Regions from separate parts of the Brevibacillus sp. AG genome, predicted to be linked through region 3. Evidence: riboswitches for the same ligand, from Rfam matches in the RefSeq annotation. Region 3 holds a riboswitch; each other region holds the start of a gene.
The links. A riboswitch is a leader RNA that binds a small molecule or an ion and turns the genes downstream of it on or off. The one in region 3 is predicted to bind cyclic di-AMP.

Region 1 (5,561 bases), on a different contig from region 3:
ATCAACTCCATCGGTGCTCATGGCGGCCATATGCTGGAGCTGTACTTTGAGACGAGTGCGGTACTGATCACGTTGATCGTCTTGGGTAAATTGTTTGAGATGAAAGCAAAGGGACGCTCTTCGGAAGCGATCCGCAAGCTGATGGGCTTGCAAGCAAAAACAGCAATAGTCGTACGGGATGGCGTCGAAATGACCATTCCTGTAGAAGAAGTGAGACTGGGCGACGTTGTTCACGTGAAGCCGGGCGACAAAGTACCTGTCGATGGCATCGTCATGGAAGGACAGTCCGCAGTGGATGAGTCCATGCTGACTGGTGAAAGTATTCCGGTGGATAAAGCCGCAGGCGATACCGTCATCGGCGCCACCTTGAACAAAAACGGCTTTTTGAAGGTCCAGGCAACCAAAGTCGGAAAAGAAACGGCTCTGGCGCAAATCATTAAAGTAGTGGAAGAAGCACAAGGAACTAAAGCACCGATTCAGCGCGTAGCTGACAGCATCTCGGGGATTTTTGTCCCAATCGTCGTAGGGATTGCCATTCTTACCTTCTTGATCTGGTACTTCTTCGTTATACCTGGCAACTTCGGTGAGGCTTTGGAAAAAGCAATTGCTGTACTCGTAATCGCATGCCCGTGCGCCCTCGGTTTGGCAACACCGACCTCGATCATGGCGGGCTCTGGACGCGCAGCTGAGTTGGGCATCTTGTTCAAAGGCGGGGAGCATCTGGAGACTGCTCACCATCTGGATACGATCGTCCTCGATAAAACAGGGACTGTAACCAAAGGCGAGCCAGAACTGACAGACGTCATTGCCATTGATATCGAAGAACAAGAGTTACTCTCTTTGGTCGGCGCCGCTGAGAAAAATTCCGAGCACCCATTGGCTCAAGCCATCGTTCGCGGAATTGCAGATAAAGGAATCACCTTGACGAATACAGATTCTTTTGAAGCCATTCCTGGTTTCGGTATCCAGGCAACCGTCGCTGGCAAAGAAGTACTCGTCGGTACCCGCCGCTTGCTTGAAAAACATCAAATTTCGTATCAAGCAGTGTCTGATACCATGCTGGCACTGGAGCGCTCCGGTAAAACGGCGATGCTCGCAGTCGTCGAAGGCAAGCTCGCTGGCTTGATTGCCGTAGCGGATACGATCAAACCGACCTCCAAGGAAGCTGTTCAACGCATGAAAGCAATGGGATTGACTGTGATCATGATGACCGGTGACAACCGTCAAACTGCTGAGGCTATTGCCCGTGAAGCAGGAATCGATCACGTCATCGCAGAAGTCCTGCCTGAAGGCAAGGCCGCAGAAGTGAAAAAACTGCAAGAACAAGGCAAAAAAGTTGCGATGGTCGGCGATGGTATCAACGATGCTCCTGCACTCGCTACCGCTGACGTCGGTATGGCAATCGGTACAGGTACAGATGTGGCTATGGAAGCAGCCGATATTACCTTGATGCGCGGCGAACTGACCAGTGTCGCAGACGCCATCGAGATGAGCAAACTCACCATCCGCAACATCAAGCAAAACCTGTTCTGGGCACTGGCCTACAACACCTTGGGCATCCCGATTGCCGCAATTGGCTTCCTCGCTCCATGGCTTGCCGGTGCTGCAATGGCCTTCAGCTCCGTATCCGTTGTACTCAACGCACTGAGACTGCAACGAGTGAAGCTGTAACAACAGTAACAAGCGGCTTTGTCCGCCTTACCTATACAACATAAAATGTAAGGAGAGATTTGATCATGACAAATATCACATTGAACGTAGAAGGTATGTCTTGCAACAAATGCGTAGCGCGCATCGAGAATACATTGAAAGAACTGGGTGCAGAAGGCAAAGTGCACTTGGCTGATAAAAAGGTTGATGTTTCCTACAATGAGAGCACATTGACACTCGAAGCAGTAAAAGAAGCAATCGAAGACCAAGGCTACGACGTCGTTTAAGCATCGTGCTATTACTATCGAAAAAAGCTCCTGCCTGATTCCATGAGGCGGGAGCTTTTTGGCTGTTTTGCTTGGAGTAGCTGTAGGGGAGGGGAAGAAGCCCATTTCCAGTCTACGCTTCGGCCTACGCCCCGCAAGGGGTTAGACTGTCCGCTCCGAAATGAATGTCGGGAGCGCTTCAAAAGTAGAGTTTCGAAGATGTATTCGCAGAGGTTGAAGCTGACAACCCCCGCCATTCATTTCTACGTTGAGTTGGGCTCCAGAGGCGCTAGGACTGGAAATGTTCTTCTTCCCAAGCGACTATTGTTTACATCTTGAAAGCAGCATTCAAGGGGGTGCTTCATTAAATGCATGTAGAATCCCAACAGCTTGTAGAGGAAACAGGAGAAATAAGCGAAGATATTTGGACACACCTACCGAGGCGCAGTGAAAAAAAGAGAAACTGCCTTTAGCGTCCACCTCTGAGACACATCTTGAATGGACTACTTTGGACGCGGTTTCGCTTTTTTTCACGGAGCCAGGCACCACATGCTTCCCAGCAGGTGTTCCAAGAAGCTGAGCGTTTTCTCCTGTTTCCTCCCCACCCCACATGCGAGAGAGAATAACGCACGATTCCTTTAATCGAATGAGTAACCGAGAGCTAATCCAATCCGACTCATAAAGAAAGACAAAGTCCGGTTAAAACCGTGCTAAACGAACGTTCACAATAACTGGAAGCGAGCGTATAATCAAATCACGATCAAGCTTAATCAAGAAACAACACATACGGCCTAGTTCCGAGATTCTCGGAAGCGGGGGAACCAATCTTTTGGGGTTAATCCTGAGTGATCAGGAGGGATGAGGAAAAGTCTTCTCTGCCATCCTACCCGTCAGCTAACCTCGTCGGCCAAAGCAGGGAAGGTCATGGATGGATAAAGTCTAGGCATATAATACGCAACAAGGGGATTCCTTGCGGGCGTGTGATAGGCCGATGCAGGCTTTTTCTTTGGGACCTTTGTTCTGGAGAAAAAGGATGGATCGGCCTATTTTTTTATGGATATACCGATGAGCAGCTTACGCCATACAGACGTTATCGAAAAACGTGTGGATCGCTGGGAGGCAGTCGGTACGACATAAACCGCTGACAATCGAAATCAGGAAGACAGAGTACAGGGAGTCCTGAAAAGGGATGCCAGGTATTACGTAAGCCTGCGGATTTTTTACACGAGTAAAAATCAAGCGTGCATGCTTGGTTTTGCTGGAGTGTGGAAACTTCGCAGGCTTTTTGCATTTACGAAAAAACGAAAGATGAGGGATACCATGCCCAAAATGAAGGTCCATCAACTGACAAAAGTGTTCGGCAAGCAGCCCGAGCTGGCCTTGAAGCTACTGGCAGAAGGACGTACGAAAGAACAAATTTACAAGCAAACGGGCCAGTCTATCGGGGTGAATCAGGTCAGCTTTGAAGTCGAGGAAGGTGAAATCTTCGTGATCATGGGCCTGTCCGGCAGCGGCAAGTCAACCTTAATCCGACTGTGTAATCGACTGATTGACCCAACGAGTGGAAGCATCGAGATCGATGGGGAAGAGATCGTGGACATGAAGGCATCGGCTTTGCGCGAGGTGAGGAGGAAGAAGCTCGGGATGGTTTTCCAAAACTTCGCCCTGTTTCCGCAGCGGACGGTACGAGAAAACGTCGAGTTCGGTTTGGAGATTCAACAAGTACCACCAGGGCTCCGGCAAGAAAAAGCACGGGAAGCGCTTGCGCTCGTTGGGTTAACCGAGTGGGAAAATGCGTACCCGGATCAATTGAGCGGAGGGATGCGCCAGCGAGTCGGATTGGCGCGGGCGTTGGCTAATAATCCAGATATTCTCTTGATGGACGAAGCGTTCAGTGCACTGGACCCGCTCATTCGAAAAGACATGCAGGATGAGCTACTGGAGCTTCAGATGACGATGAAAAAGACGATCCTGTTCATTACACATGACTTGCACGAGGCGTTGAGGCTGGGTGATCGGATTGCCTTTATGAAAGACGGAAAGATCATTCAAATCGGCCGCCCGGAAGAAATCATGGCAGACCCAGCGGATGAATTCGTGCGGAAGTTTGTCGAGGATGCCGACCTGTCCAGAGTGCTCGTTGCTGAAAATGTGATGAAACGGGCAGAAGCAATCACGCCTGACAAAGGGGCGCGAGTGGCGCTGCAACTCATGATGGATAACGGCGTGTCCAGCTTGTACGTCGTGGACAAAAAGCGCACACTGCTCGGCTTGATTACGGCGTATGACGTATCACTCGCGATCGATACGGGGGATTCACTGGAGACGATTATGAAAACCGACCTCCCTACTGTTTCACCTGACGCACGTCTGCACAGTTTGTTCCCAATGATGGCAGACCTGCACATCCCGATTGCGGTAGTGGGCGAGCAGCAGCGTTTGTTGGGTGTCATCGTAAAAGGAGCGGTGCTAGGCGGGCTGGTAGGCAAAGTCAATGTCCAAGAACACCAGAGAGCAGAGGTGATGAGTGATGGACGTCGTGCCTAAGCTGCCGATTGGCGAATGGATGGAAGGGTTCGTGGAGGTGCTGGGCCAGTACAAAGGGGTATTGTTTGATCCAGTGTCTATCGTCATTTCTACGATGGTGACTTACTGTTCCACGGTTTTGGCGGAGATACCTTCGCTGATTCTCATCTTGCTGCTGGGGGCCGCTGCGTGGGTTTTTGCAGGGAGAGCGTCAATGGTCTTTACGGTTGTCGGACTTTCTCTCATTCACAACCTGGGGTACTGGGATGAAACGATGGAGACATTGGGACTCGTCCTCACTGCCACCATGATTTCGATCGCCATCGGGATTCCGGTGGGCATTCTTTGCGCGAGATACGATACGTTTCGCAATCTGGTCACGCCAATACTGGATTTGATGCAGACGATGCCAGCGTTCGTTTACTTGATTCCCGCGATCTTTTTCTTTGGCTTGGGTGAGGTGCCGGGAGTCATTGCCTCCGTTATTTTTGCTTTGCCGCCAATTGTGCGTCTCACGAACTTAGGCATACGTCAGGTGCCAGCGGAAATGGAGGAAGCAGCGGATGCCTTTGGCGCAACTGGGTGGCAAAAGCTCGTGAAAGTGCAACTGCCGTATGCGAAATCGACGATCTTGGCGGGAGTCAATCAGTGCATCATGCTCGCCCTGTCGATGGTGGTCATAGCGGCTATGATCGGGGCAAAAGGCTTGGGTGCAGACGTATATCGCGCCGTATCGCAAGTGGATATAGGAAGAGGATTCGAGGCGGGGCTATCCATCGTGATCATCGCTATCGTCTTGGATCGGCTTACTCAACATGCAGGAAAAAAGGAGAGAAACATATGATGAACAAAGCGGTTCCAGCTTTACTGGCAGTAATGATGGGAGCGACAGCTTGGCTCGCAGGCTGCTCCAGTCAAAACACAAACACACAAATACCGACAGCAACGGTAGTCGGTCCTATTTCTTCTGAGACGTCGGACAACGCGCTAGGAGAAAAGCTCGACTACAAAATCATCGGAATCGACGCAGGAGCAGGCTCGATGGTGAAGACAGAGGAAGTCATGAACTTGTATGGCTTGGATAAATGGCAGCTTGTTGAAGGCTCCGATGCAGCGATG
Region 2 (5,561 bases), on a different contig from region 3:
AGACAGCATTTCATACACGTGCGGGTTTTCCCGCTGGATGGTTTGGTTCAGCGTTGATGCCAATGAATGCATGATAGCCTCCCTCTTCATTTGAAAACATCTATGTTTACCAATAAAGATAGCGTATCTACAGGCATTTGTCACCCTTGCCCAGCGGGATATTTCAGATTTTGCGAGGTTCCTTTTGACAGCGAGGAGCGGATTTGCTACCTTGAAATCGAAAACTGAGTAATGCGGGAGGGAGAAGGAAATGGCTGAACGCAGGATCGTTCGCCTGGGGGACCCTATCTTGCGTGAAACTTCAAAAAGAGTACCGTCCATTACTCCACAGGTTGAAAAGATTTTGGATGATATGGCCCAAACGATTTACGCTGCGAAAGGTCGAGCAGGCTTGTCCGCGATACAGATTGGCATCCCAAAGCGTTTAGTTGTGATGGATTGTGGTAGCGGCTTGATTGAACTGATCAATCCGGTATGGATGGAAAAATCAGGTGAGCAGGAAGGGCAAGAAGCTTGTCTTTCGATACCGGGTGTGTTTGGAATCGTTCGTCGGGCGAATTATGTCAAAGTTCAGACGCTGAACCGCCAAGGAGAAACAAAGACAATCGAAGCCGAAGATTTCCTCGCTCGGTGTATTCAGCACGAGATGGACCATTTGGAAGGAATTTTGTTTATTGATCATACAGAAGAGCTCTACTCAGCAAAAACAGGAAAGAAACTGAATCGCAAGGACTTGCACCGGATACAGGCTAAAAGTAGAAACAGAGCATAAACAGCAAGGAGATTGACTCATGAAGCGTTGGAATATTATGTTAACAGGCTTTGGAACAGTAGGACAGCAAGTAGCCAGACTGCTGGAACAGCGACGGGACCGATACCGCGAGCTATATCAAGCGGATGTCAGACTCGTGGGAGTCATTCGTTCGGCTTCCGGTCTCTATGATGAGAACGGAATTGATTCAGGAAAATGGGAAGACTATGCACATACAAAACAAGCAAAGAACCCATCATGGAACGCGCTGGAATTTATCCAATCGGTTCAACCGGATGTGCTCATCGAGGCTGGTCCTTCTGAAAAAGAGGGAGGACCCGGTCTTACTTTTATTCGCTATGCATTGGAACATGCTATACATGCAATCGCGATTTCAAAAGGTGCGCTTGTTGTCGATTATGCTGGCTTAGCCGCTCTAGCCAAAAAACATGGCGTCGCGTTGAAAGTGAGTGGGGCAACAGCAGCAGCCCTGCCGACGATCGATCTATTGCAGTATAACTTGGCAGGCTGTGAAGTGAACCGAGTCGAAGGCATTTTTACGGGAACGACTAACTTCGTGCTCACAAAAATGATGGAAGAGGGGCTCGCCTGTGTGGAAGCAGTCGAGCTCGCTCAGAAGATGGGGATTGCCGAACCGGACCCTTCTTACGACATCGATGGTTGGGATACAGCTTCAAAGCTCACGATCTTGGCAAACGCCGCTTTTGGTGCGCAAGTAAATCTGACTGATATCACACGCGCAAGTATTCGCGAAATAACCTCGTTACAAATCGAGAACTGGAAAAAGCATACGAAGATTCCCAAGCTGATAGGAAGCATCCAAAAGGAAGCAAATGGCACACTTTCTATAGCAGTGGAGCTTTGTGCAGTGGATCTTACCCATCCATTTGCATCTGTATCAGGTACGACAAAAGCCATACGGGTAGAAACAGATGTCATGGGGGATTTATTGGTCGTTGGAGGAAAATCAGATCCTGTCGCGGCAGCAGCGGCTGCCTTAAAAGACCTTGAACATATCATTAGCAGATAGGTTCATTTGCATGTGCTTCCAGTGTTCCTTAGGAATGAGTCCTTTACAACCGCGAGCATACTAGGGATGCACCACAAAAAACGGCGAGGGGGCCATACGGATGAACCAATCGTCTGATGTCAATGCCGAGCTGCAGCAAGTATCTGCTTACCCAACCAAGCAAAAAATGAATCAAAAGAACGTCGCTTTGGTAAATGAGCAGGATAGCTGCTGCTGTACCCCCAAAAAGCAGGCATCCGAAGCACAGCAGGAATGATGCCTACACGAAAAAGCCGGGTCTCGATTAAGAGACACCGGCTTTTCATTTCGTACAATGCGTTTTATCCGATAAATTCTTGTACCCAGTAGCCATTTGTGACGCCTACACCAATTTTTGTGAACGCAGGGTTCATAATGTTTTGGCGGTGACCTTCACTGTTCATCCATTGTTGCATAACTTCTTGTGGACTTTGTTGTCCCATGGCGATATTCTCACCTGCAGTCGAGTACTGAATGCCATACTGCTTCATCATGTCAAATGGGGAACCGTACGTTGGGCTGTTGTGGTCAAAATAGTTGTTAGCAGACATATCTTGTGCTTTTGCCAACGCTACTTTGGACAATGCTGCATCCATTTGAACAGGCTTGAGACCTGCTTTGGCACGTTCTTGGTTCACCAAATCCGCGACTTGTTTCGCAAAATCACCAGTTTTTCCTTGTTCCGCTTGATTTACTGGTGCGGCAGGCTGAGTGACGTTATTTCTAGGTTGCGCTGGTGCTGGTTGAACTGGTGTTTGTTGTGCTGGTGCTTGTTGCACGGGTGCTGATTGAAAAGATCCTGGTTGAATTGGGTATGGTTGTACAGGTGTAGTTTGTCCTTGTTTTTGATAAAAGTTAAAGAACTGTTGTGCATTTGGTGCTTTTTGGAATTGTCCCATATTTTGACCCACATTGAATTGGAATTGTCCGTTCTTCAATGGGCAGTTAGATGCTGCGGAAGCAGAAGAAGCAAACCCTGTCAAAGCCAAGCCTAGACCAAGAGTCATCGCGATTGTAACAGAACCAAAACGTTTCATTAAACAAATCTCTCCTTTTTTTTGCCTACGAGGTTAGTTGTCGGATTCGGGTTGAGGAAACAACCCTACGCCAATTCGGCGATTCACCCCATGTGGAATTGCTCATCCACTAAAAAGTCCCCCGCACTTCCTTTTCAGAAAGTCTCGGCTTATTTCGTTTGGCATGAACAACGATATCAGACAATCCCAATCGAAATAAAGGAGTAATATATGGCAAAAAGCTAGAATCGTTGATAAATTAGGCTCATTTCGCTTCGTTTGATTGTTCCTTCCATGCGGTTAAGCCGCCTTCCAATGCATTTGCTTGAAAACCATGCTCACGAAGAAGAGCGGCAGCTTTTTGAGCCTTGTTACCTGTTGTACATACAGTAACAATCTGCACATTTTGCGCAAGTTTTTCGGTTTCTTCATCGAACGGCTTGTCCTGTTCTTTCATTAGAAGATAGGGTGCGTTTCGGGTCGATGCATTTTCGTGAACGAGGCTGCCGGTGATAAATTTCTCGACGTCGCGTACGTCCACTAATAGTACAGGCACTTTCTTTTCAAGCATTTCTGATAATTGAATAGTTGTCAAAGTATGATTTTGCAAATGAAATCCCTCCCAATGCTATTGTAACAGAGTATCGACTTCCCAGTATAAGGGTGAACGGTTGCTTTTGTTGGACAACCATGGTAGAATGAGATTGCTACTTGAAAAATTGATACCTAATCATTCATCGAGGTGTTTGTATGCTGATGGATAACATTTTTGAATCCCCGATTCACACTGGCGCGGTCATCGGAGCCGCAAGGATGGAAGAGAGGAAGGGCTTTCATTGTTTTAGGTTTTCAAAAGGTTTAGTTTTTAATTTTGCAGTTCCGTCCCATGACATTTGCATATTTGCTGAGTAGGTAAAATTCACATATCATGAAGGCATATCATAGCACATGATCTGGTATTCCTTCATGATATGTGAGCTTTATTTGCTTCGGTAAATATGACTAGCATATTCAAATTGAATTTTTGGAGGTTTTTTTAAATGCAAACGAACGGAACAGTAAAATGGTTTAACGCAGAAAAAGGTTTCGGTTTCATTCAAGTAGAAGGCGGAGACGATGTATTCGTACACTTCAGCGCAATCCAAGGTGACGGTTTCAAAACTTTGGACGAAGGTCAAAAAGTTCAATTCAACATCGTTCAAGGCAACCGTGGCCCACAAGCTGAGAACGTAGTAAAACTGTAAGTCTCCTTTTAAAAGAAACTGTCCTTTCGAGGGCAGTTTCTTTTTTGGCGTGGTCGTAGAAGTAAAATGTAATGCTCCCCGTTGTCAAGACACGATTTTTTGAGGAATAAGTTATGTCCTCCTTTTCGTAGTCCTAGTGTTTAGGATGCGATTTTTTCGATAGTATGGGCGGAAAATTGATCGGGTTTTGCTTCATTTAGAGATTGATGAGGGCGCTCCTGGTTTTAAAATTGGACATAACGAGCTATCTCTCTGAACTCTTAACGAACTTTATCATCAATACACCATCTTGCAGTTCGGCAGAATAACAATTTTCGTTTAAATTTTCAGTTGAATATTGATATTCGAGAATTGCATCTGCCATTTCTTGAGTGAATCTCCCCTTAAAATACGGTATATTTAGTTTAGTTCCAACTTGAAAATCTTCATCACAACAATTAATATCAATGTGTTCTATTATCGTTTTAACTGGATCGCTTAAATCAGCCCATTTTAAATTACATTGATTATTCACCACTTTCTTCCCCCTTAAAATTATCTTTTCATTACATCAGAAGTTAAGTCATAAAGCACATTATTATTACCCTCAAGTACGATATATCGATGATTGAATTCGTTATTTGTTTTTAGGATGCGATTTTTTCGATAGTTTGGACGTAAAATTGATCGGGTTTTGCTTCATTTAGAGACTGATTTCGTACTTGCCAGCAATTTCGTTCACGGTCTGCTCCTCCCGGAGGACCTCCAGGACAACCTTTGTTTTAAACTATGAGGTATATTGGTTCCGTTTTTCCATGCTCTTATTATAACTTATTTTTTAACCTCCCGTGTCTCAGTCTATGGGAGCATTATAAAAGGCGTTGGGATCGTCCTCAGCGCCTGTTTCTGCATGCGAATGGGATAAAAAAAGGAACTATGGCGTCCCACCATAATTCCTCATTTTCTTCCTACAAAATAGTTAAATACAAGTTTCGATTTCGACAGTTTGGAATTGACTGTCAAGTACAGTAAGACCAACAACTTGACCGCCGCCGATAGTAGTACGGCCATAAGTGGTGAGAAGGACATTTCCGTTGTTTTCTGCTACGGTAAGGCGAACTTCATAGTGGAAAGAAGCGGGGACCAGCGCATTGAAAGCAGTGCGAGTATTCGCAGGGATAAATTGCGTGATGTCAAGCAAGGTGCTAACTGGATTCGTTTGCGTAACTGCGTTACCCCAGTTCAATACTTGCACACGTACTTCAACCTCTTCTGTGTTCAGATTTACCAGGTCGAGGTGAGCGGTGAGAGCACGGGCGAGGTTGTTTTGCAAAATACCAGTCGTTCTCACAGTATTTCTTCTTGGGCGTCTGTGACTTCTTCTTTCCGTAACATCTTGATCGTCGTCGTATTCGATTTCAGACATCCATGTTCACTCCATTCTTGTGTAATCTAGTGGGACAATAATACGATATTGTTTCTTGCCTTGATTTGTAACGGCG
Region 3 (5,561 bases):
CGAGAAGCAGTTGATTGAGCATGACCTTCTCTGCAGCTTCCTTCTCAGCCTGATACTGATTATGCCGATCATTTTTGAGTTGAGCGACAATAATGTCTTGAAAAACAAATTTAAACAACAAGATGTTGAGTGTGATCAAGGCAATGAAGGAGAGAAAAATTTTATTACGTAAGCTCATTTAAAGCTTCTCCCCGATAAATACGTAGCCTGTCCCCCATTGTGTTTTAATAAACTGACGCTCTGTTTCCAGCTTTTCCCGGAGGTTTTTGATATGGACGGTCACTGTATTGAGCGAGCCATAACCATATCCCCAGACACGGTCATAGATTTGCTCTCTTGTAAAGACGATGCCCGCATTTTCTGCGAGGAATGTGAGCAGTTGAAATTCTTTTGTAGAGAGCTCAATCTTTTGATTACATACATAAACGGAATACGTTTCTTTATGAATTTCTAGGTCCTTGAATTTCAAAACGGTAATCGGAGAAGAGGCTGTTTCCTTCTCAGGCTGCTCTTCCGTATGCTTGCGAATGCGCTCATAGCGACGCAGGTGGGCACGAATGCGAGCGAGCAGTTCTTCTGTATCAAAAGGCTTCGTGATGTAATCGTCTGCGCCGATTTCGAAGCCGACTACCTTATCTACCGCTTTTCCTTTTGCACTGAGAAACAGTATAGGCAAATCCCACTCACGGCGAATTTGAGAGCAGAGCTCGTAGCCACTCATGTTGGGCATCATAATATCCAAAAGGATCAGGTTAGGTCGCTCTCCTTGGCTGAGCAGGGAGAGAGCATCTTCTCCGCTCTCTGCGGAGGAAACGGTGAAGCCTTCGTTCTCCAAAATGTCTTCTAGCAGTTCAATAATCTCCAGATTGTCATCGACAATTAAAATGTGATCTTTCACCGGAACAACCCCCAGTTACTTCTATTAATAAGGAATACCATTCAAAGAATGGGTCTTGTCTATCATAACATGCTTTGACCTCATCAGGGAAAGAAACCCCGTAAGTTATTAAGTTGTTCTAATATGTAAGGGTACCTCTTTAGACCAGGTACTAAATTTCGTCAGAAAAAGCCAGAGACATTGTGTCCCTGGCTTTTTATTATTTTGCCGAACGACTATTTTTGAGCTGGTTTTTCCGGCAACGATGCAGCTTGCACCGCTTTTTCCTTTTTCGGAGTTTCTGCTTTCGCTAGAACAGGAGCACTGAGACGCTTAGCGCCTACATAACGCTTGCTCCAGTAGTATGGATCGTTCAACTTGGTGTTGACGACTCCACGACCAGATTCCGAGTGCACGAATGTGCCGTCTCCAATGTAGATACCCACGTGAGAAATGCTGCGACCGTTCGTATTAAAGAACACGAGATCGCCTGGCTGCAAATCTTTTCTGGCTACCTCTGTACCTAATTCGTACTGGGAAGCAGAATTGTGAGGCAGGTCTACACCTAACGCATCAAATACGTAGCGCGTGAAACCGGAGCAGTCAAAGCCCTTTTTGGACGAGCCGGAAGATTTGTAAGGGGTACCGTACAAGTCGCTGACTACTTCACCCAGAGAATTCTCCTCAGCAGCCTGTGCAGCGCCTGCCCCCATAGCAAGCATTCCAGCCATAAATAAAGATAAAACCACCTTGCGCAAAAGAAACTGCTCCCTTCGTGAGCCTACGAGGTTAGCTGAAGGGTTCGGTCGAAAGGACGCCCTAGGCTGCTAGGAGTAGCAACCATTCACCCCAAAAACGTGGTTCCCCCGTTTCCGCCAAGCGGAATTCGGCTATTTTTCGATGTTTTTTTACACGCACTCTTACGAAGATTCTACGCCAGTCCTTTTTTTCCTTCTTTTTCATCCGTTAGTTCACATATTCGTCACAAAATTACCGTCAAATGCTGTAACGTTTTCGTTCGACAGAGCAAGCCGCCTTTCGACGCAGGCTTGTTCTGCCTTGCGCGACAGCTCGTCCGATTAGGGCAGGAAATTGTCTCCGTCCAAGGGCGGAGGGAAAAACCAACCGCACGCCCGTTATGGGAAGCCTATACCGAGGGCTACAATAAGGGCATAACGTTCCACAAGCACCACATGCAAAACGAATGGAGGTAAGCGAGTAATGAGCGAACGGTCTGGCAAAGTTCTACTCGGGCTGGTTCTGCTGCTAGTCGGTGGGTTGGTTCTTCTAGATCTGGTGGGTATCGATATCGGAGACTTGCTCGGGTTCATCATTCCCGGTGTGATCATGATATACGGTGCCAAAAAGATTATGGGACAAACCGGTTCACGCTTTTGGGGAATCCTCGTCTTTCTATTCGGGTTCCTGATGCTGATTGGCAAGCTTGACCTACTGTTTCACGCGCTTCTGGCCATTGGGGTAATTTATCTGGGATATCGCTTACTACGTCCCAGTCAAGAACCAAAGCAAGCTCCACCTACTTGGGAGCGTGAATGGGCCCAAAAAGTATTAAAGGAAGATACGCTAGACACTTGGGAGAAACATGTAACACGAAGACAACAATAACGCTACGTCGCAAGAGTCTTTTGGATGAACAATATGATGTGATATGATGAGGAGGAAAAAATAATGAGTATCTTTAAACGTTTGCGTGACCTGACAGTAGCTTCGGTGAATGATGCATTGGATTCGATGGAAGATCCGGTAGTAATGCTGAATCAATATATGCGTGACATGGAAGTAGAAATCGGACAAGTTGAAGTAGCGGTTGCCCGTCAGGTTGCACTGGAAAAGAAATTCCGCCAGCAATTGGATGAAGCCAATGCTCTGATTGAAAAACGCGATCGTCAAGTCAAGCTCGCCTTGACTGAGGGAGAAGACGAGTTGGCTCGTCGAGCACTCGCTGACAAGAAGCAGTACGAAGGCCGTGCAGCGGAATACGAAGGTCTTTACCTGTCAGCATCCGAGGCAGCTTCGCAAATGCGTGAGAAGCTGGCTGAGCTGAAGGAAGAGTTCTATAAAATGCGTGCGAAAAGGTTCACACTGATGGCACGTGCACAAGTAGCTCGTACACAAAAGCAAGTCAATCAAGCAGTTGTCGGTATCGGCAATCAGTCCGCAGGCCGTGGCTTCGCCCGCATGGAAGAAAAAGTGATGCGCATGGAAGCAGAAGCGCAAATGAGTGGACAATGGAGCCAAACGAACCGTGCTTGGGAGAACGCTTTGTCTGAACTGGAAAAGGATGATCTCGATGCAGAACTTGCCAGCATCAAAGCATCCATTAATGAAGTGAAAACACCGGTAGCCAAACCAGTACAATCCTAATTCGACAGGAACTGGGGGACTAGGTGTAGAATAGATTGTGTCAATTCGGCAGCCTGTGTACATCAGGCTGCTTTTCCCCTAGGAGGTACGATTCTTGCAGGACTTCTTGGTCTTTTTGCGGCGGTTTATCGCTGAGCCTGGACGCGTCGGTAGTATAATCCCCAGCTCTCGTTTTTTATGTGAGCAAATGTTGAAAAACGTCGATTGGGCTTCAACCGATGTGATCCTGGAGCTGGGACCTGGTACAGGGGCATTTACCCAAACGATCTATCAGCGCTTGCGTCCCGGCACACATTACGTGCTTGTGGAACGAGATTCCCATTTTCGCTCTATGCTTCAATCACGTTTTCCCGATCTTCCTATCAGGGAGGAAGCGACTAAACTTAGGTCTTACTTGGAGGAGCAGAACCTTGCAGGTGCAGATGTTATTATCTCAGGTCTGCCATTCGCCAATTTTCCACAAGAGCTGCGGGCAGCAATTCTGGACGAAGTTCAATCTGTACTGAAGCCAGGGGGCCTGTTTATTACATTCCAATATTCGCTACAACTCCAAGCTGAGTTGCAGGGTCGTTTTCCCTGGGTCAAGATCGACTTTACCCTGTTGAACATTCCGCCTGCATTCATATATACATGTCGTAATGGTCAAAGTGAAAACGATCAGCATGGGGCGTGAGAGAGGAGACTTTTGTGAAACTGTCCCGTTTGCACAAAATGTTGGCTGGTATCCTGATTATTTTTACGGGAATCGGCCTTTTATTAGACAGTTTGGGTATCATTTCGTTCGGTCTGTTTGATTTGTGGCCGATGGTGCTTATTTATTTCGGCCTTCGTTTGTGGGGGCAGAAAAATCGGATTGGCGGAGGGATTCTATTCTCCCTGGGGACCATCATCGCGATGGATATGTGGTTTGGTGTCGGGGTTGATGATTTGTTCCAGATTGCAGTGCCAATTGTGTTTATTTATTTCGGGTTTCAGTTGATTCGGGGCAAGAACAGCAGACGAGATCACCGTGTGAATCAACCATTGGGTGATACGGGGACCCCATCTGCTGCGGAGACGATTTTGACAAGTGATGCGAGTATTCCGAGTGACGTAAAGGTTTCAACAGAGGAGCGCCCTTGGCTAGACAGCTGGAACAAATGGAAGCATGTTGGTGGCAAAATTCCCCATCACGAAAGAATGTCTTCATCACCTGACGACACATTGCCAAAAGATTCCCGCAGTTCTCTGATTGGAGATTATCACCTGACCTCGGGGCGTTTTGAACTGAATCACTTGCATGTCTGGCATGGAATCGGGGATGTTGTGATTGATCTTTCCCGGGCAGTGTTGATGCGGGATGAGGCAGTTCTTGTCGTAGAGGGCTGGATAGGCGATGTGACGATTTATGTCCCTGTGGATCTTCCTGTATCGGTAACAGCAGGGTTGAGTATTGGTGACCTGGAGGTGCTAAGCCACCGTCAGGGAGGTATCAATCGCAGTGTTAAGATTCGTTCAGATCAGTATGATGAAGCATTGCAAAAAGTAAACTTGCATATCTCGCTGCTTGTCGGCGATATAAAAGTCAAGTACATCTAGGAGGTACTGGCGGATGCGTCGACAGCGATTGGCAAGTATTCAGTGGCAATACGTGCGCTATGGCATGTTACTGGCCGTCAGTGCAATTACTGCCGCGTTTATTTGTTTCTTTTGGCTATACTTTTTATGGAGAGATCACCCCGGGATTCATCGGTGGTACAACGAAATGATCAGCGACCGCAACTTCATGTGGTGGCTTCAAGAATATATAGGCATCAATCTGCCTGCCGATCCAGAGGGCTTGATTCAGCTTGCTGCTTTTGTTGTCTCTTTGCCTGCAGGTGTCTTAGTGGCATTGATCATTTCCTATATCATTGGCAATTTGTTGAAAAAGAGACTCAGTGTACTGTGGGAAGCTGCCATGAAGCTTGGGCGCGGGATGCTGTCGTATCGGGTTCCAGAATTGGGCGTCGATGAAGTCGGCGAATTAGGATGGCAGATCAATCGCTTGGCTTCACAATGGGAAGAGCAAGTGGCATCTTTGCAGCGGCTGTCGAACCACAATGCGGCTCTCGCAGAGCAATTGAAGCATGCAGCGGTAACAGAGGAGCGCCAGAGATTGGCGAGAGAACTGCATGATGCAGTCAGTCAGCAGCTGTTCGCCATCGCCATGACGACCGCGGCGATGAAACGGCTTGTAGAAAAAAATCCGCAACGTGCAGCACAACAGATTGAATTGGTCGAAGAGATGGCAGCAGCAGCACAAGCGGAGATGAGGGCA

Region 1: another riboswitch for cyclic di-AMP. It lies ahead of POF51_RS27820 (quaternary amine ABC transporter ATP-binding protein); the one in region 3 lies ahead of POF51_RS09115 (C40 family peptidase).
Region 2: another riboswitch for cyclic di-AMP. It lies ahead of POF51_RS01190 (CAP domain-containing protein); the one in region 3 lies ahead of POF51_RS09115 (C40 family peptidase).

The regions. Positions count from the first base shown of each region.
Region 1 covers NZ_JAQMYO010000014.1:116,538-122,098, reverse strand. Annotated here, with positions in the region: gene POF51_RS27830 (heavy metal translocating P-type ATPase) at 1-1,671, shown strand, start outside; gene POF51_RS27825 (cation transporter) at 1,737-1,937, shown strand; cyclic di-AMP (ydaO/yuaA leader) riboswitch at 2,695-2,841, shown strand; gene POF51_RS27820 (quaternary amine ABC transporter ATP-binding protein) at 3,237-4,463, shown strand; gene POF51_RS27815 (ABC transporter permease) at 4,447-5,286, shown strand; gene POF51_RS27810 (glycine betaine ABC transporter substrate-binding protein) at 5,283-5,561, shown strand, end outside.
Region 2 covers NZ_JAQMYO010000001.1:279,898-285,458, forward strand. Annotated here, with positions in the region: gene POF51_RS01170 (aminotransferase class I/II-fold pyridoxal phosphate-dependent enzyme) at 1-72, opposite strand, end outside; gene def (peptide deformylase) at 251-772, shown strand; gene POF51_RS01180 (homoserine dehydrogenase) at 792-1,802, shown strand; gene POF51_RS01185 (hypothetical protein) at 1,903-2,058, shown strand; gene POF51_RS01190 (CAP domain-containing protein) at 2,123-2,857, opposite strand; cyclic di-AMP (ydaO/yuaA leader) riboswitch at 2,865-3,017, opposite strand; gene POF51_RS01195 (rhodanese-like domain-containing protein) at 3,102-3,446, opposite strand; gene POF51_RS01200 (cold-shock protein) at 3,877-4,080, shown strand; gene POF51_RS01205 (hypothetical protein) at 4,325-4,594, opposite strand; gene POF51_RS01210 (hypothetical protein) at 5,039-5,410, opposite strand.
Region 3 covers NZ_JAQMYO010000003.1:49,467-55,027, reverse strand. Annotated here, with positions in the region: gene POF51_RS09125 (sensor histidine kinase) at 1-178, opposite strand, end outside; gene POF51_RS09120 (response regulator transcription factor) at 179-898, opposite strand; gene POF51_RS09115 (C40 family peptidase) at 1,114-1,635, opposite strand; cyclic di-AMP (ydaO/yuaA leader) riboswitch at 1,640-1,779, opposite strand; gene POF51_RS09110 (LiaF transmembrane domain-containing protein) at 2,099-2,503, shown strand; gene POF51_RS09105 (PspA/IM30 family protein) at 2,567-3,262, shown strand; gene POF51_RS09100 (class I SAM-dependent methyltransferase) at 3,357-3,935, shown strand; gene liaF (cell wall-active antibiotics response protein LiaF) at 3,950-4,840, shown strand; gene POF51_RS09090 (HAMP domain-containing sensor histidine kinase) at 4,854-5,561, shown strand, end outside.